2 linked regions of the Chondromyces crocatus genome follow. The protein of the gene in region 2 interacts with the protein of the main gene of each other region in a pairwise test. Links are inferred from orthologs where the notes say so. Each region holds a gene or a part of one and is shown on either strand. Other genes may lie near its edges.

What was found. Proteins that work in one complex are often made in the same cells at the same time.
Region 1: the proteins of selB (region 2) and serC interact in binary tests that used the Escherichia coli proteins (3 or more experiments, as listed by UniProt). The link is inferred for Chondromyces crocatus from one-to-one orthologs.

The regions. Positions count from the first base shown.
Region 1 is NZ_CP012159.1:5,355,216-5,360,705, forward strand. Bases 1-2,854 are described here. They hold serC (3-phosphoserine/phosphohydroxythreonine transaminase), read right to left. Parts: upstream 2,044-2,854; coding sequence 958-2,043; downstream 1-957. Other genes in these bases: CMC5_RS19705 (MBL fold metallo-hydrolase), read left to right, coding at 1-54; CMC5_RS19710 (KGG domain-containing protein), read right to left, coding at 276-623; CMC5_RS19720 (hypothetical protein), read right to left, coding at 2,246-2,854. In the rest of the region: more of CMC5_RS19720, read right to left, coding at 2,855-2,881; CMC5_RS19725 (acyl-CoA dehydrogenase family protein), read right to left, coding at 2,958-4,106; CMC5_RS19730 (hypothetical protein), read left to right, coding at 4,145-5,359; CMC5_RS19735 (rhomboid family intramembrane serine protease), read right to left, coding at 5,361-5,490. UniProt on the Escherichia coli protein: Catalyzes the reversible conversion of 3-phosphohydroxypyruvate to phosphoserine and of 3-hydroxy-2-oxo-4-phosphonooxybutanoate to phosphohydroxythreonine. Is involved in both pyridoxine and serine biosynthesis.
Region 2 is NZ_CP012159.1:4,475,739-4,483,962, forward strand. The notes cover bases 2,762-5,712. They hold selB (selenocysteine-specific translation elongation factor), read right to left. Parts: upstream 5,238-5,712; coding sequence 3,285-5,237; downstream 2,762-3,284. Other genes in these bases: CMC5_RS16525 (FHA and sigma-54 interaction domain-containing protein), read left to right, coding at 2,762-3,278; CMC5_RS16535 (peptidylprolyl isomerase), read right to left, coding at 5,442-5,712. In the rest of the region: CMC5_RS16520 (serine/threonine-protein kinase), read left to right, coding at 826-1,881; more of CMC5_RS16525, read left to right, coding at 1,884-2,761; more of CMC5_RS16535, read right to left, coding at 5,713-6,308; CMC5_RS44605 (type IV pilus twitching motility protein PilT), read right to left, coding at 6,512-8,224. UniProt on the Escherichia coli protein: Translation factor necessary for the incorporation of selenocysteine into proteins. It probably replaces EF-Tu for the insertion of selenocysteine directed by the UGA codon. SelB binds GTP and GDP.

The DNA.
Region 1 (5,490 bases), 880 kb from region 2 along the record:
GTGAGCAATTCACCCATCCCCTGTGCCAGGGAGGGTGAGCGTCACGATCTGTAGGGGACTTGCAAGTAGCTGGAGCGTGGAGCGGGGGAGGATTTGGTGCTGCGCACGCGCGCGCGGGCGTCATTGCTTTCGCCCGTGCGCGCGCGCCCGGCACGCCTCGCCTGCCCTGGGGACTCCAGCGCGCTCGAATCGGCAGCCGGCTTTCCGACTTACGGATTCTGACTCAGGCGACTGGTCGGAATCGAAGATTCCCCCCTGGGGGAAGCGCTGAGAGCTCAGCGCTCCTCCCCGTCGGGCCCGTCGGGCGGCGCCGGCGGTTGCGACTTCGAGCCGCCACGGGACTCGCCACCCTTCCGGCCGATTTCCGCCATGTGCTGCCGGTCACCACTGACGGCCTCGCCACCCTTCCGACCGATGTGCGCCATGTGCTCTCGGTCCTGGCTGACGCGCTCTCCGCCCTTCCGGCCGATGTCCGCCATGTGTTTGCGGTTCTGGCTCACGGCCTCACCGCCCTTCTTGCCGGCAGCGCGAGCCTCCTCGCGGGTGAACTCGTGCGCCGTGCCCTTCTCGTGGGCCGCCCTGCCGCCTTTGCTGGCGATTTCTCGCTGCCGGGCGATGTCCATCGCCGCGAACCCCCGAAGCTTTTTCGTAGGGGCAGCGGGCGGCGGCGTCGCAGGCCTTTCGGCCGTGGCCGAAGAAGACTCGTTGTTCGACTCGTTCACCGGAAGCATTCCGCGATCATCCATATCTGGCCATCCTCTCTTTATCGGTTCCTGTTGGTTGAAACATGCGCACGACGAAGGCTGCTGTGTCCTTCTGCAGAGCGCTTTGTGCCGTGTGAAACAACGTCAAGCGGGCTCGGGGCTACTATCGTTGAAATCGTACGCCAGGCAGGGTGATTCCCTGGAGAACAGGGGGAGCCTGGCTTCTCTTCCCCCGATGAGGGGAAATCGAGCGTCAAGCCCTGGCCACGAAGGCCTTCATGAACTCCACGAGCCGCTCCACGGAGGTCACCTCGATCGCGTTGTAGATTGAAACGCGAATACCTCCCGTGGAGCGATGCCCTGCCAGTCCGACCATTCCTTCTCGGGCTGCCTCCGTCACGAATCGCTTCTCCAGCTCCTCGGTCGGGAGCCGGAACACTACATTCATGAAAGAGCGGCTTTCGTTTTCGACAGGTGCCAGGAAGAAATCCGGGCGCTCGTCGATAGCGCCGTACAACAACCCGGCTTTATGCCGGTTTCGCCGCTCCATCTCGTCAAGACCGCCAGTCTCGACGGTGTAGGCAAGCACGTTCCGGACCAGGTAGATTGCGAAGGTCGGAGGCGTGTTGTAAAGCGAGTTACTGGCGGCATGGGTGGCATAGCGGAAGATGACGGGTACGTCCTTCCGGCCCCCATCGATCAGATCTTTCCGCGCGAGCACGACTGTGACCCCGCTTGGGCCAATGTTTTTCTGCGCACCAGCGTAGATCAGTCCGAAGCGGCGGACGTCGATCCGCCTCCATAGAAAGTCGGATGACATGTCCGCCACGAGCGGCACATTTCCCGTGTCTGGTAGCCAGTGCCACTGGGTTCCAAACAGGGTGTTGTTCGTGGTCATGTGCAGATATGCGGCGCTTGGATCGAGCTGGAGCTCCTCCTGCCGCGGGATGCGCGTATACCGTTTGTCCACCTCCGTGGACGCTGCGATGCGCACCGTTCCGACACGGCCAGCCTCCTGATACGCCTTCTCGGACCAGCCTCCCGTGAGGATGTAGTCGGCGCTTTTTCCTGGAGGCAGAAGGTTCAGGGGGACCATCGCGAACTGGTGGCTCGCTCCGCCTTGCAGGAAGAGGACGTGGTAGTCGTCCGGCACATCGAGGAGCTGTCGGACCAGCGAGATGGCCTCGTCATGCACCGCCTCGAAGGCCTTCCCCCGGTGGCTGTGCTCCATGATCGACATGCCGGTGCTGTCGTAGTCGAGCAGCTCGCGCTGGGCGCGCTCCAGGGCAGGCAGGGGTAGCGCAGCAGGGCCGGCATTGAAGTTGTGGACGCGGGTCATCTGCAGGTTCTCCTGTAGGGCGGACGAGCCGGTTCGGGAAGTCCGGGGCGGCGCTATAGCACGGGTCGTCAGGTCGTCGCGGTGCCCAGCCTGTACAAAGGCGGAAGAACCGTACAGACGCGGCAGGAATTCCCCAGGCCTAACAAAAAAGAGCCCTTCGGCGGAAACAGCCGTGGGAAGCGGAACTGGAGTGTGGTGGGAACTACTTGATCTTGAGACTATCGATGAATTTATCGAAGTCTGCCTTGGCGGCCGTCACGGTCTTCTCGGGGCCAGTGAGCTTGAAGAACCAGCTCTCTCCCGCGACCGGCGTCTCGACGATGGCGCCAAGGAGTGCCCAGTCGGGCTTCGGGACGGTGGGGCCCATGCCCGGCATCCCGGACTTGTACGTCCCCCGCGCTTCGACGACGGTGACCTTGAGGTCTCCAATCGAGCGCTGATGGCGCGGATTCTCGGCGCCCGGCTTCTGTTCGAACTGTCCTACCCACCGCTGAAGGTTCTGCTCGACCGAGCCACCCGCCTGGCTCACGCTGAGTTCGGCGTCCTCGGGATCTCCGTCCACCTTCTTGACCTTGAAGGTGGCCTTCCTCATGGCGCTGGGGTTGGGGGCCGACTCCCAGCCGCTCGGCACCTCCCAGCCGAGCTCCGTTCCCCCCTGGGCGGGCCTCGTGGCCGCCGGGTGGCCGCCGGTGGGGGCAAGCGCTCCTGGAGGAGCTGCAGGCGCGTCGGGTTGGGTGGAAGCCGGCGGCTCAGGGGTCTTGGAGCACGCCGTGGTGGCAGCAGCCAGGGCAACCGTCAGTGCGGCGGCCCAGGAAACGCGGGGTCGCAGAGGGCTCATCAGGGGTTCCTCGTGAAAGAGGCCGGGACTCTAGCAGCCTCGCCCGCTCTGCAAGTAGCCCTCCGTCTCGGATCCGCTAGTAGCCCTCCGTCTTGGAGATGATCTCGTTCATGATCTCCCGCGTTCCTCCGCCGATGGGGTAGAGCCGCGCGTCCCGGAAAAGGCGCTCGACCACGTACTCGCGCATGTACCCGTAACCACCGTGAATCTGAACCGCCTGGTCGCAGACGGCGGAGCACATGTCCGTGGCGGCGTTCTTGGCCATGGCCGCGAGCCCCGTGACCATCTCGCCTCGCAGGTAGCGCATCAGGGTTTCGTGGGTCAGTGCACGGGCCGCTGCGATCCGGGTGGCCATGTCGGCCAGCTTGTGACGGGTGACCTGGAACCCGCTCACCGAGCGCCCGAAGGCCTGCCTCTCTCGCGCATAGGAGACGGACTCGCGGTAGGCGAGTTCGGCGATCGATACGCAGTTGCTCGCGAGCAGCAGGCGCTCGACCGCGAAGTTCGCCATGATCGGCACGAACCCCTGGTTCTCTTCGCCAAGCAGGTTCTCGGCCGGCACGCGGCAGCCATCGAACGCGATCTCCGCCGTATCGGAAGCCCACCAGCCCATTTTTGCCAGCTTCCGGCTGACGGTGAAGCCCTGCTCCCGTTCGATGGCGAGCAGCGAGATGCCACCGTGTCCCTTGTCCCCCGTGCGCACCGCCGTGACCAGAAGATCGGCGCGGCAACCCGAGGTGATGAACATTTTTGCGCCGGTCACCACGTAGTGATCGCCGTCGCGCACAGCGCGCGTCGTGAGTGCGGCGACGTCACTCCCGCCACCAGGCTCGGTGATGGCGAGGGCCGCAATGCGCTCCCCACGCAGCACAGGCGGGAGGAAGCGCGCCTTTTGAGCGTCCGTGCCGACGGCCAGGATGGGTGGGAGCGCGATGCGGTGGCTGCCGAGGCCTGCCGCGACGCCCACGCTCTTCCCTTCGAGGATCAGCTCGTCGGCCTCCGCCAGCACGTGGGACAGGTCGCCCCCCACTCCCCCGAGGGGCTCCGGGTAGCCGACCCCCAGCAGACCGGCAGCTGCGGCGCTGGTGTACAGCGCGCGCGGGAACTCTCCTCGTTCTTCCCACTCGTACGCGTGGGGCGCGATCTCGGTCCGAGCCCAGCGCCTCGCCGCACTGCGCAGCGCGGCGTGGGTTTCATCTTCGAACAGGGGAGGAAGAAGCGGCATATCGAGTCGTCTCCGCGCCCATGCTATGGGGGAACCCCATGGATCCGTACTTCCGGCGGGCATTCAATCAGGTTTTCCGGCCCGAGCTGTACCAGGAGTACATGCGCCGCCTCGAGCAGCGGCTCCAGACGTCCATCGCCTTTCGCGTGGCCGAGACACCGCTCTTCATCCCCCCTTCTTTGAGGGATCGCCTCGCGCGTCACGCCACCGAGATCGTGCGTCAGATCTCGGAGCCGAGCCTGGTGGAGAAATTGAAGAGAGCCATCCCCCCTCATCTCGACGCGCCTGGGATGGATCCGCTTCCCAACTGCGTTCAGGTGGACTTTGCCATCGTCCGCGGTCCCGACGGCGAGCTGGATGGCCGGGTGGTGGAACTCCAGGCCTTCCCTTCACTGTATGCGCTCATGGTCGTGCAGTCCGAGATCCTCGCCGACGTGCTGCGTCCCTATCCCGAGCTGGATCGGAGCTGGTCCGTCTACTTCAATGGACTCTCCCGCGATGGCTTCGTCGAACACCTGCGCCGTACGGTGCTCGGGGGTGAAGCGCCGGAGAATGTCGTGCTTCTCGACCTCAATCCACCCACGCAGAAAACGTTCCCCGACTTCACCGCCACGAAGATGCTGCTCGACGTGGACTCCGTCTGCCCGACCTCCCTCCTCCGGGAAGGACGACGCCTGTTCCGCAAGGTCGACGGGAAGCTCGTCCAGGTCCGGCGCATCTACAACCGGGTCGTCTTCGATGAGCTCCAGCGCACCCGAGCCGAGCTGCCGTTCCGCTACACGGACGAGCTCGATGTGAGCTGGTGCTCGCACCCGAACTGGTACTGGACCTGGTCGAAGACCACGCTCCCCCATATCGATCACGTCGCCGTCCCTCGCTCGTGGTTCGTCAGCGAGCTTCTGGAGCCCCCTCACGACCTCGAGAACTTCGTCCTCAAGCCGCTGTTCTCCTTCGCTGGCGCAGGTGTGAAGCTGGACGTCACGCTGGAGGATCTCGCCGCCATCCCGCCCGAAGAGCGGTCCGGCTGGCTCCTCCAGGAGAAGATCACCTACGAACCAGGTCTCGTCATGCCTGACGGCAACCGGGTGAAGGCGGAGATCCGCATGATGTTCCTGCGCGCCCCGGGCGAGGCCGAGCCGAAACTCACGCTCAACCTCGTCAGGCTTTCGCGAGGCAAGATGCTCGGCGTCGATCAGAACAAGGATCTGACCTGGGTCGGAGGCACGGTGGGCATGTGGCCCACCGAGAGCTGAGTCAACGAGCCCACGCGAGCTGCCAGGAGCCGACCACCACACCGGCAGCCAGAGCGCCGAGCAGCGGCTGCATCCAGCGCCGTCGTGACGTCGCCCGTCCACGCAACCCGAGCGCAGCGACGAGCCCGATC
Region 2 (8,224 bases):
GGCGTCGACTGCCCGTGAGCTTCGACGCGTACCGCGAGCGCGTCGAGGACGTCGAAAGCGGGGCACGAGCACGCGGTGACGGCGCCAGGCGGGGACAATTGCCCCACTGGAGCGTCGCACGAGCGCGGACGCACAGCGCGGAGATGGGGCGCGGAGATGGGGCGCGGACGCACAGCGCGGAGATGAGGCGCGGCGATGGCGTTCCGCCCTGAGGTCTCGCGCGCAGGAGCGTCGTGATGGGACGCCCTGCCGAGCTTCTGCAGCGAAGCGTGGTTCGATGAGCGCGCGCAGGCGCACCGGGATCACGCGTCCGGCAGAGGCTTCGCGCCCGAGCGCCGACGCGCCTGAGCGGAGCGTCCTGCTGGAGAACGATCTCTGGAGCTTGCGTTGGTGCGCTCATCCCGGAGCGCCTGCGCCTGCGTCGATTCGATCACCGGGTGCCGGGTGCCGGACCGCCAGCCTCCGAGCGCGGAGCCGTCACGCCAGCGCCCGACACGTCGGTCCCCGAGCACCGACTTCCGTGATGACCCTGAGGGGAGGGCCGCGTGCTCATCGATATGTCGATTTTCGCGACGATCCTGGGCTTCGCGTGACCACGCCCCACGGCGTGTGCTGACGGACGCACCGACCTTGGATGTCGAACGGCCACACCGACCCAGAGCGCCTCCCCTGGCGTTCGTGCGCTCCTGCGACGCCCCGAGCGCTGCAGTGTGTTGCATCTTGCGGCAAAGAGCGCGCGTTCGAGGCCCCGCAGACCCATCGTGCGATGCTTTTTTCTCCTTCTAATTTGCGTTCCAGCGGTGGTACCGTCCCGATCCAGGCTACGTGGCGATCCACCCCGGGGACGTACTTGCTGGCTACCGCGTTACCCGCCTGCTCGGACGAGGCGGCATGGGCGAGGTGTGGGCAGCGCAAAACGATGACGGCCAGCAGGTCGCCATCAAGGTCTTGCTCGCGCGCGCCGCGATGAAGCCGGAGCTGGTCAAGCGCTTCGAGCGCGAAGCGCGCATCGCATCCGCGATCAAGAGCCCTTACGTGTGCCAGCTCCTCGACGTGGGGACGACGCCGGACGGCGCGCACCTCCTCGTGTTCGAGTACCTCGAAGGCGAGACGCTCGCCGATCGCCTCAAGCGGGAGCAGTACCTCCCCTTGAGCGAGGTCGGCCCCATCATCGACGACGTCTTGCAAGGGCTCGTCGCGGCGCACGCTGCCGGCGTGATCCACCGCGATCTGAAGCCTGGCAACATCTACGTCGAGCGCACCGGGGCGGCCGACCCGGCCGAGCGCGCCAAGATCCTCGACTTCGGCATCTCCAAGCTCACCCGCCGCGAGAAGGAAGAGCCCACGCTCACCGCCTTCGACGCCACCCTCGGCTCCTTCGCGTACATGGCTCCCGAGCAGGTGCGAGGCGCCGCCCGTGCCGACGAACGCGCCGACATCTATGCCGTCGGCGCCGTCGCCTTTCGCGCCCTCTCGGGCCGGCTCCCTTTCGAGAGCGCGACCGCTGCGGCCCTCGTCGCCATGAAGCTCGACCGCGACGCCCCCTCGCTCGCGGCGGTCACCGGCGAGAAGTGGCCCACCGGCATCGAGCGCTTCGTGGAGCGCGCCCTCGACCGTCGCCGTGAGCGCCGCTTCGCCACGGCCGCCGAGGCGCTCACGAGCTGGAGAGCCATCCAGCCAGAAAACATCACCCGATCCCGGCGCACCTCGAAGGCTGCGAAGCCCCAGCACGTCGACATTTCTCTCCCCATCGACGACGAAGCGACGATCGTCGACGGCCCCCCGACCATGACCATCGACGGGTCCTTCGTGGGCAACGCGTTCGAGGACGAGACGCCGCCTGAAGTGTCCGAGAAGCAACTGAAGACGGAGAGGCGCTGAAGGTGCTCGAGGTCACGGTAGGAACCAAGAACCGGGTCGAGGTCCGCGGGGGCCGCATCCGCGTGCTCAAGGCCAACGCCCGCAACCCCAACTGGGTGGACATCGGCCCGGAGCCGATCATCGTCGGCCGGAACGCCGCCTGTCAGCTCGTCCTCGAAGACGGCAAGGTCAGCGCCGTGCATGCCGAGTTCGTCGCCACCGAGCAAGGCGTCCGCCTCCGCGACCTCGGCAGCCGCAACGGCACCTTCATCGCAGGCGTGCGCGTCGCCGACGTCTTCCTCATGAGCAACACGAAGATGCGGCTCGGAGAGACCGAGATGCAGTTCGAGCCCGTGCGGCCCGAGCGCATCACCGTCTCGGCCCTCCCCGCCTTCGGCCCCATGGTCGCGCAGAGCCCCAGCATGCGCACCATCTTCGAGAAGCTCTCCAAGGTTGCGCCAACCGACCTCACCGTCCTCATCACCGGCGAGACCGGCACCGGCAAGGAGCTGGTCGCCCAGGCCGTCCACCTGGCGAGTCCTCGCGCCAAGAAGCCCTTCGTCATCGTCGACTGCGGCTCCATCCCGCCCACCCTCGCCGAGGCCACCCTCTTCGGCCACGAGCGGGGCGCCTTCACCGGCGCCGTCGACAAGCGCCTCTCCCCCTTCCTCGAAGCCGACGGCGGCACCATCTTCCTCGACGAGCTGGGCGAGCTGCCCATCGACGTCCAGCCCAAGCTCCTGCGCGCCCTCGCCGAGCGCCGCATCAAGAGCGTTGGCGGCTCCAGCTACCGCGAGGTCGACGTCCGCGTCCTCGCCGCCACCCGCCGCGACCTCGTCCGCGCCGTGAACACCGGCGCTTTCCGGAGCGATCTCTACTTCCGCGTCGCTCAGGTCAAGGTCGAGCTGCCCGCCTTGCGCCAGCGCATCGAGGACATCCCCGTCCTCGTCCGCAAGATGCTCCGCGACCTCGGCGACGAGAGCGCCTACGACCGCGTCACCAACGAGACCCTCGAACGCCTCATGCGGCACGACTGGCCGGGCAACGTCCGCGAGCTCAAGAACGCCGTGCAGGTCGCCTCGGCCCTCCACGTCGAAGGCGAAGAGGTCGACATCGCCTCGCACCTCGGCTCCCTCGCCGAGACCCCGCAAGCGAGCCCCACCCTCGGCGCGAGCAGCAGCAGCGTCTCGAGCGGCGGCAGCATCCCAGCCGCCACCTTCAAAGGCCGCCCGTTCCAGGAGGCCAAGCGCGACGTCCTCGCCCGCTTCGAGCGTGACTACTTCGCCGCCCTCGCCGAAGAGGCCAAGGGCAACGTCAGCGAGATGGCCCGCCGTGCCGGCATGGAACGCGCTCACGTCCGCGCCTACCTCCGCCGCCACGAGATCCTCTCCAAGGGCGAGCCCTCCGAGCAGGAGTGACGCCCCTCAGCGCGCGCGCACCCGGTCGTCCCCCACGCGACGGGTGATCCCCTCGCGATCGAACAGCTCGAGCAGCATGATCGTCTGCCTCCGGCCCAGCCCCGACAGGGCCTTGAAGTCGGCGACGCTCATCTTCGCGTGCTCCTCGAAGAACGCGACCACCCGCGCCCGGAGCCCGTCGACGGCTCCCCGCGAGAACCACAGCTCCCCCGCGTGGATGGCCTCACCGTCCCGCACGAGCCGCGCGAGGAGCGCCTTCACCTCGCGCGGCGGCGCCCCGGAAACCTCTCCCGCCTGAAACTCGGTCAACCCCTTGAGCGCCGCCGCGACCAGCGCTTGCTGCACGATCCCCAGCCCGCCCGTCGCTGCCGTCGCCCCGGTGAAGCTCGGCGAGCGGACCACGTCCCCCTCGACCACGAGCGGCTCCCCTTGCAGCGCCGAGTGCTTCGACGCCGCGAGCCGGATCGCCTCCTCGGCCGCCTCCGGGCTCGACGACGAACGCAGCCGCTGGCGCAACGTCTCCAGCGGCAACCCTCGATCGAGCGGTGCCCCGTGGTGGTGCGCTGCGACGTGGGCACGCGCCGCGCGCGCCAGATCGAGGAGTGCCGGTCGAGCGATCCATCCCGTGGACTTGAGACGAGCAACCTCTCCACGCTCCACCAGCTTGTCGAGCGCCCGCACGAGATCCTCCAAAGGGAGCGAGAAGCGGGCGGCGAGCGCAGCGCGGGCGAGAGGCCTCGGCGCCGCTTCCTGGATGAGCTGGAGCACGGTCGTGCTCGCAGAACCTTCCGACAGCGCCTGGAGCACGGCCCGACGGCGCGCGCGCGGCCGCACACGCGGCGGGTGCGCATCGAGCACCGTACCTCCCCCCAGCACCGCGCCCGACGGCGCATCGACCTCGGAGCCCCGGAGAACGAACCTGTCCCCACCGAACACCACCAGAGGCCGTGCGAGGCGAAGGCGAGCCAGACGCGGCCGGGCCTCCTCGCGGGCCACGTTCTCCTCCTCGCGGCTCTCCTCCTCGCGGCTCTCCTCGGCGCTCCGATCGAGGCGCGCAACGCGCACGCTGCTCCGGGCCGTCCCCACGTAGAGCTGTGCGGCCATCCCGTGCCGCAGCTCCCCCCCGGGGCGGAGCAGGACATCGACGAGCCGCGTCGGCGCCGCGTGGGCCTCCCCCGTGATCACATCCCCCCGATGCAGCTCATCGAGACCGACTCCCGCCAGGTTGATCGCGAGCCGCGTCGGCGCCACTGCAGCACTCACCGCCTGATCGTGAACATGCAGCCCCCGCGCCCCCGTCGCTCGCGCCCCTTGCTCCCCCACCAGGTACAGCGCCTGCCCCACCGTCACTTCCCCCTCCACCAGCGTGCCCGTCACCACCGTCCCGGCCCCCCGCACCGAGAACGCCCGGTCCACGCTCAGCCGCGGCGACCCCGACCGCGGCGGCGCCGGGAGCCCCAGCAGCGCACGCCGCACCCCCTCCCGCACCGCCTCGAGCCCTTCCCCCGTGCGCGCCGAGCAGAGCACCACCTCCGCCTCGAACCGCGCCCCCAGCAGCTCTCGCGCCTCCTCCCCGGCGAGCTGTGCCAGCTCGACCTCCACCCGATCGCACTTCGTCACCGCCACCAGCACGCGCCGGATCCCCAGCAGCTCGCACGCCGCAACATGCTCGCGCGTCTGCGGCATCACCCCCTCGTCCGCGGCCACCACGAGCAGCACCACCTGCATCCCGATCGCCCCCGCGATCATCGTGTGCACCAGCCGCCGGTGCCCTGGCACATCGATGACGCTCACCTCGACGTCATCCCCCAGCCGCCACGGCGCGAACCCCAGCTCGATCGTGATCCCTCGCCGCTTCTCCTCGGGCAGCCGGTCCGTATCGACCCCCGTCAACGCGCGGACCAGCGTGGTCTTCCCGTGGTCCACGTGACCGGCCGTGCCCAGAACGAAGCGCCGCACGCCGCGACCGTAGCGGATTTCACCCGCGGCGACCGCGTGGCGGGGTAGAACGCCCCTGGAAGCGCGTGGTCGGCTGGTGCCACCCCCGGTCTTCAAAATCGGTGCGGGGCAGCTCTGCTGTCTCGGGCAGGTTCGATTCCTGTGCGTTTCCGTGGCTTCTACGCCAGCCTTCGCGAGCGGCGCGTGGGGCCCCCCCCGCGCTCGCTAATCCTGCGACATCAGGCTCGGCGAACCCGTCGGCTTCGCGCCGGCCTTCGGCGCATCGCCCGTCCCGGCAGGGGCAGCCGCCGCGCCCTTCCCGTCCGACAGCCGCGCCGTCTTGATGTAGTCCAGCTCCGGGAACTTCTCGCGCAGGAACTTGTTCCCCTGCATCTGGATCGTCCCCTGCGCACCGCTCGGACGCTCCCCGTAGCCCGAGTAGATCTTCTCGACCACATCCATCCCGGGCTCCACCACCTTGCAGACCGGCGCGAAGCCCATCTTGTCCAGGTTGCTGTTGTCCGCGAAGTTGATGTAGAGCTGCGTCGACCGCGTATCCGGGCTGCCCGCCATCGCGAACGTCACCATCCCGCGCGTGTTCGAACCCTTCACCTCGTCGGGCGGCAGGTTCGCCGAGCGCCAGTGCTTGCTCACCTCCGGGTTCCCGTGGATGCCGAACTGCACCATGAAGGGCCGCGGCGTCTTCACCGCCCGGAAGAACGCCACATCGTCGAAGTACCCGATCTTCACCAGGTTGTAGAACCGGTCCACCCCGTTCGGCGCCCAGTCGCGCGTACACTCGATCTCGAAGTCGCCGGCCGTCGTCTCGAACTTCGCCTTGAACTTCGCCGGTGCCTTCTCGCTGGCCTTCTTCGGCTCCTGCATCGCCGGGTTCGTCGACTCCGGGAACGGCCCCTTCGCCTGAGGCGCTGCCGTGGGCGCGGCGGGCGTCGGCGCTGCGGCCGCCGTGGTCGCCGCCGCTGCCGTCGTCGCCGGCTTCGGCGTCGCTTCGGGCTTGGGCTCGGGGGTGGGAGACTCACAACCGGCGAGCGCGCCGGCGACGAGGACCAGGGAAAGGGCGAGGCACTTCATCGGGCGCCTTATCGCATGGCGTTCCAGCCGGCAGCAAGCGACCACAGGGCGCCCCGCCCGCGCTCCGGGACGGGCGGAACAACCCCGTCATGGATGGAACCCGGGGTGCTCCGGAAACTCCGTACGGCCCCTGGTCGCCCTCTGCCCTGCCTCGGCGCCACGCTCTCGGCGCGTGCTGCGCCTCCAGCGTCTCCAGCGTCTCCTCAGCCTCGCGTCACCTTCCCGCTCGCGTCCAGCTTGAGCTGCGCCTCCAGCCCCCCTCGGCTCCGCGCCACCCGCAGCGCCTCCTCCATCGTCACGTGCCCTGCCTGCACCAGATCCGCCAGCGAACGCTCGAACGTCTGCATCCCATCCCGCCGCGACGTCTCCAGCGTGTGCAAGAGCTGATGCACCTTCCCCTCCCGGATCTGCGTCCGCACCGCCTGCGTCGCCACCATCACCTCGAACGCCGGCACCCGCCCCTCGCCCATCGCCTTCGGCAGCAGCCGCTGCGCCACCACCGCCAGAAGCTCCGCCGAGAGCTGCACCCGCACCTGCGGCTGCTGGTGCGGAGGAAACACATCGATGATCCGGTCCACCGTCTGCGGCGCATCGTTCGAGTGCAGCGTCGCGAACACCAGATGCCCCGTCTCCGCCGCCGTCAGCGCCGCCGCGATCGTCTCCGGATCCCTGAGCTCCCCCACCAGGATCACATCCGGATCCTGCCGCAGGATGTTCTTCAGCGCCGCCGCGAACCCCTTCGTATCGGCCCCGATCTCCCGCTGCTCGATCGTCGCCATCTTGTTCTCGTGAACGAACTCGATCGGATCCTCCAGCGTCACCACGTGGCATGCCCGCGTCCGGTTGATCTCGTCCAGCAGCGCCGCCAGCGTCGTCGACTTCCCCGCGCCCGTCGGCCCCGTCACCAGCACCAGCCCTTGCTCTCGACCGGCCAGCTCCCGCACCGCCCGCGGCAGCCCCAGCCGATCGATCTCCGGCACCACCCCCGGGATCAACCGGATCGCCGCTGCCACCGTCCCTCGCTGGTAGTGCGCGTTCACCCGGAACCGGCTCCCACCCGTCACCGTCAGCGCGAAATCGATCTCCCGCTCCAGATCGAACCGCTCCCGCTGCGCGTGGCTCAGCAAGCTCAGCACCAGCCGCCGCGCCGTCGCAGGCGACAAGGGCTCCGCCCCCAGCAGCGGCCGCAGCGCCCCCGACACCCGCAACAGCGGCGGCCTCCCCGCGATCAAGTGCAGATCGCTCGCCCCGCCCCGCATCGCCGCCGCCAGCAGCCCCTGCATGTCCACCGGCGCCCGATCGCTCCCCAGCTCGCCCCCCAGCTCGTGCTCCAGGGTCAGCGTCGCCCCCCGCTCCATCCCTTGCGCGTTCATCCGGAACTCGTCCGCATTCTGCGCGTACGCCGCCCCCGTCTCGAAGCTGATCACCCCCTCCTGGTACAGCTTCACCAGCGCCCGGTTGAACGTCTCCATCCCCTCCGTGCCGCCCTGCATCAGATCCGCCACCTCATCGATCCGCTGCTCCCGGATCAACCGCCGCAGCGCTGGCGTCGCCGTCAGCACCTCCACCGCCGCCACCCGCCCTTCACCATCGGCCCGCGGGAGCAACCGCTGCGCCACGATCCCCACCAGACAGATGGACAGATCCATGCACACCTGCTCCCGCTGATGCTCCGGGAACCCGCTCAGCACCCGCTGCAGCGTCTGCGTCGCATCGATCGTGTGCACGCTCGACAGCACCAGGTGCCCCGTCAGCGCCGCCGACAGCGCCACCGCCATCGTCTCCGGATCCCGCATCTCCCCCACCACGATCACGTCCGGACTCTCCCGCACCACGTGCCGCAGCCCCACCGTGAAGTCCCGCGTATCGCTCCCCACCTCCCGCTGCGTCACCAGCGACAGCAGATCCTCGTGAAC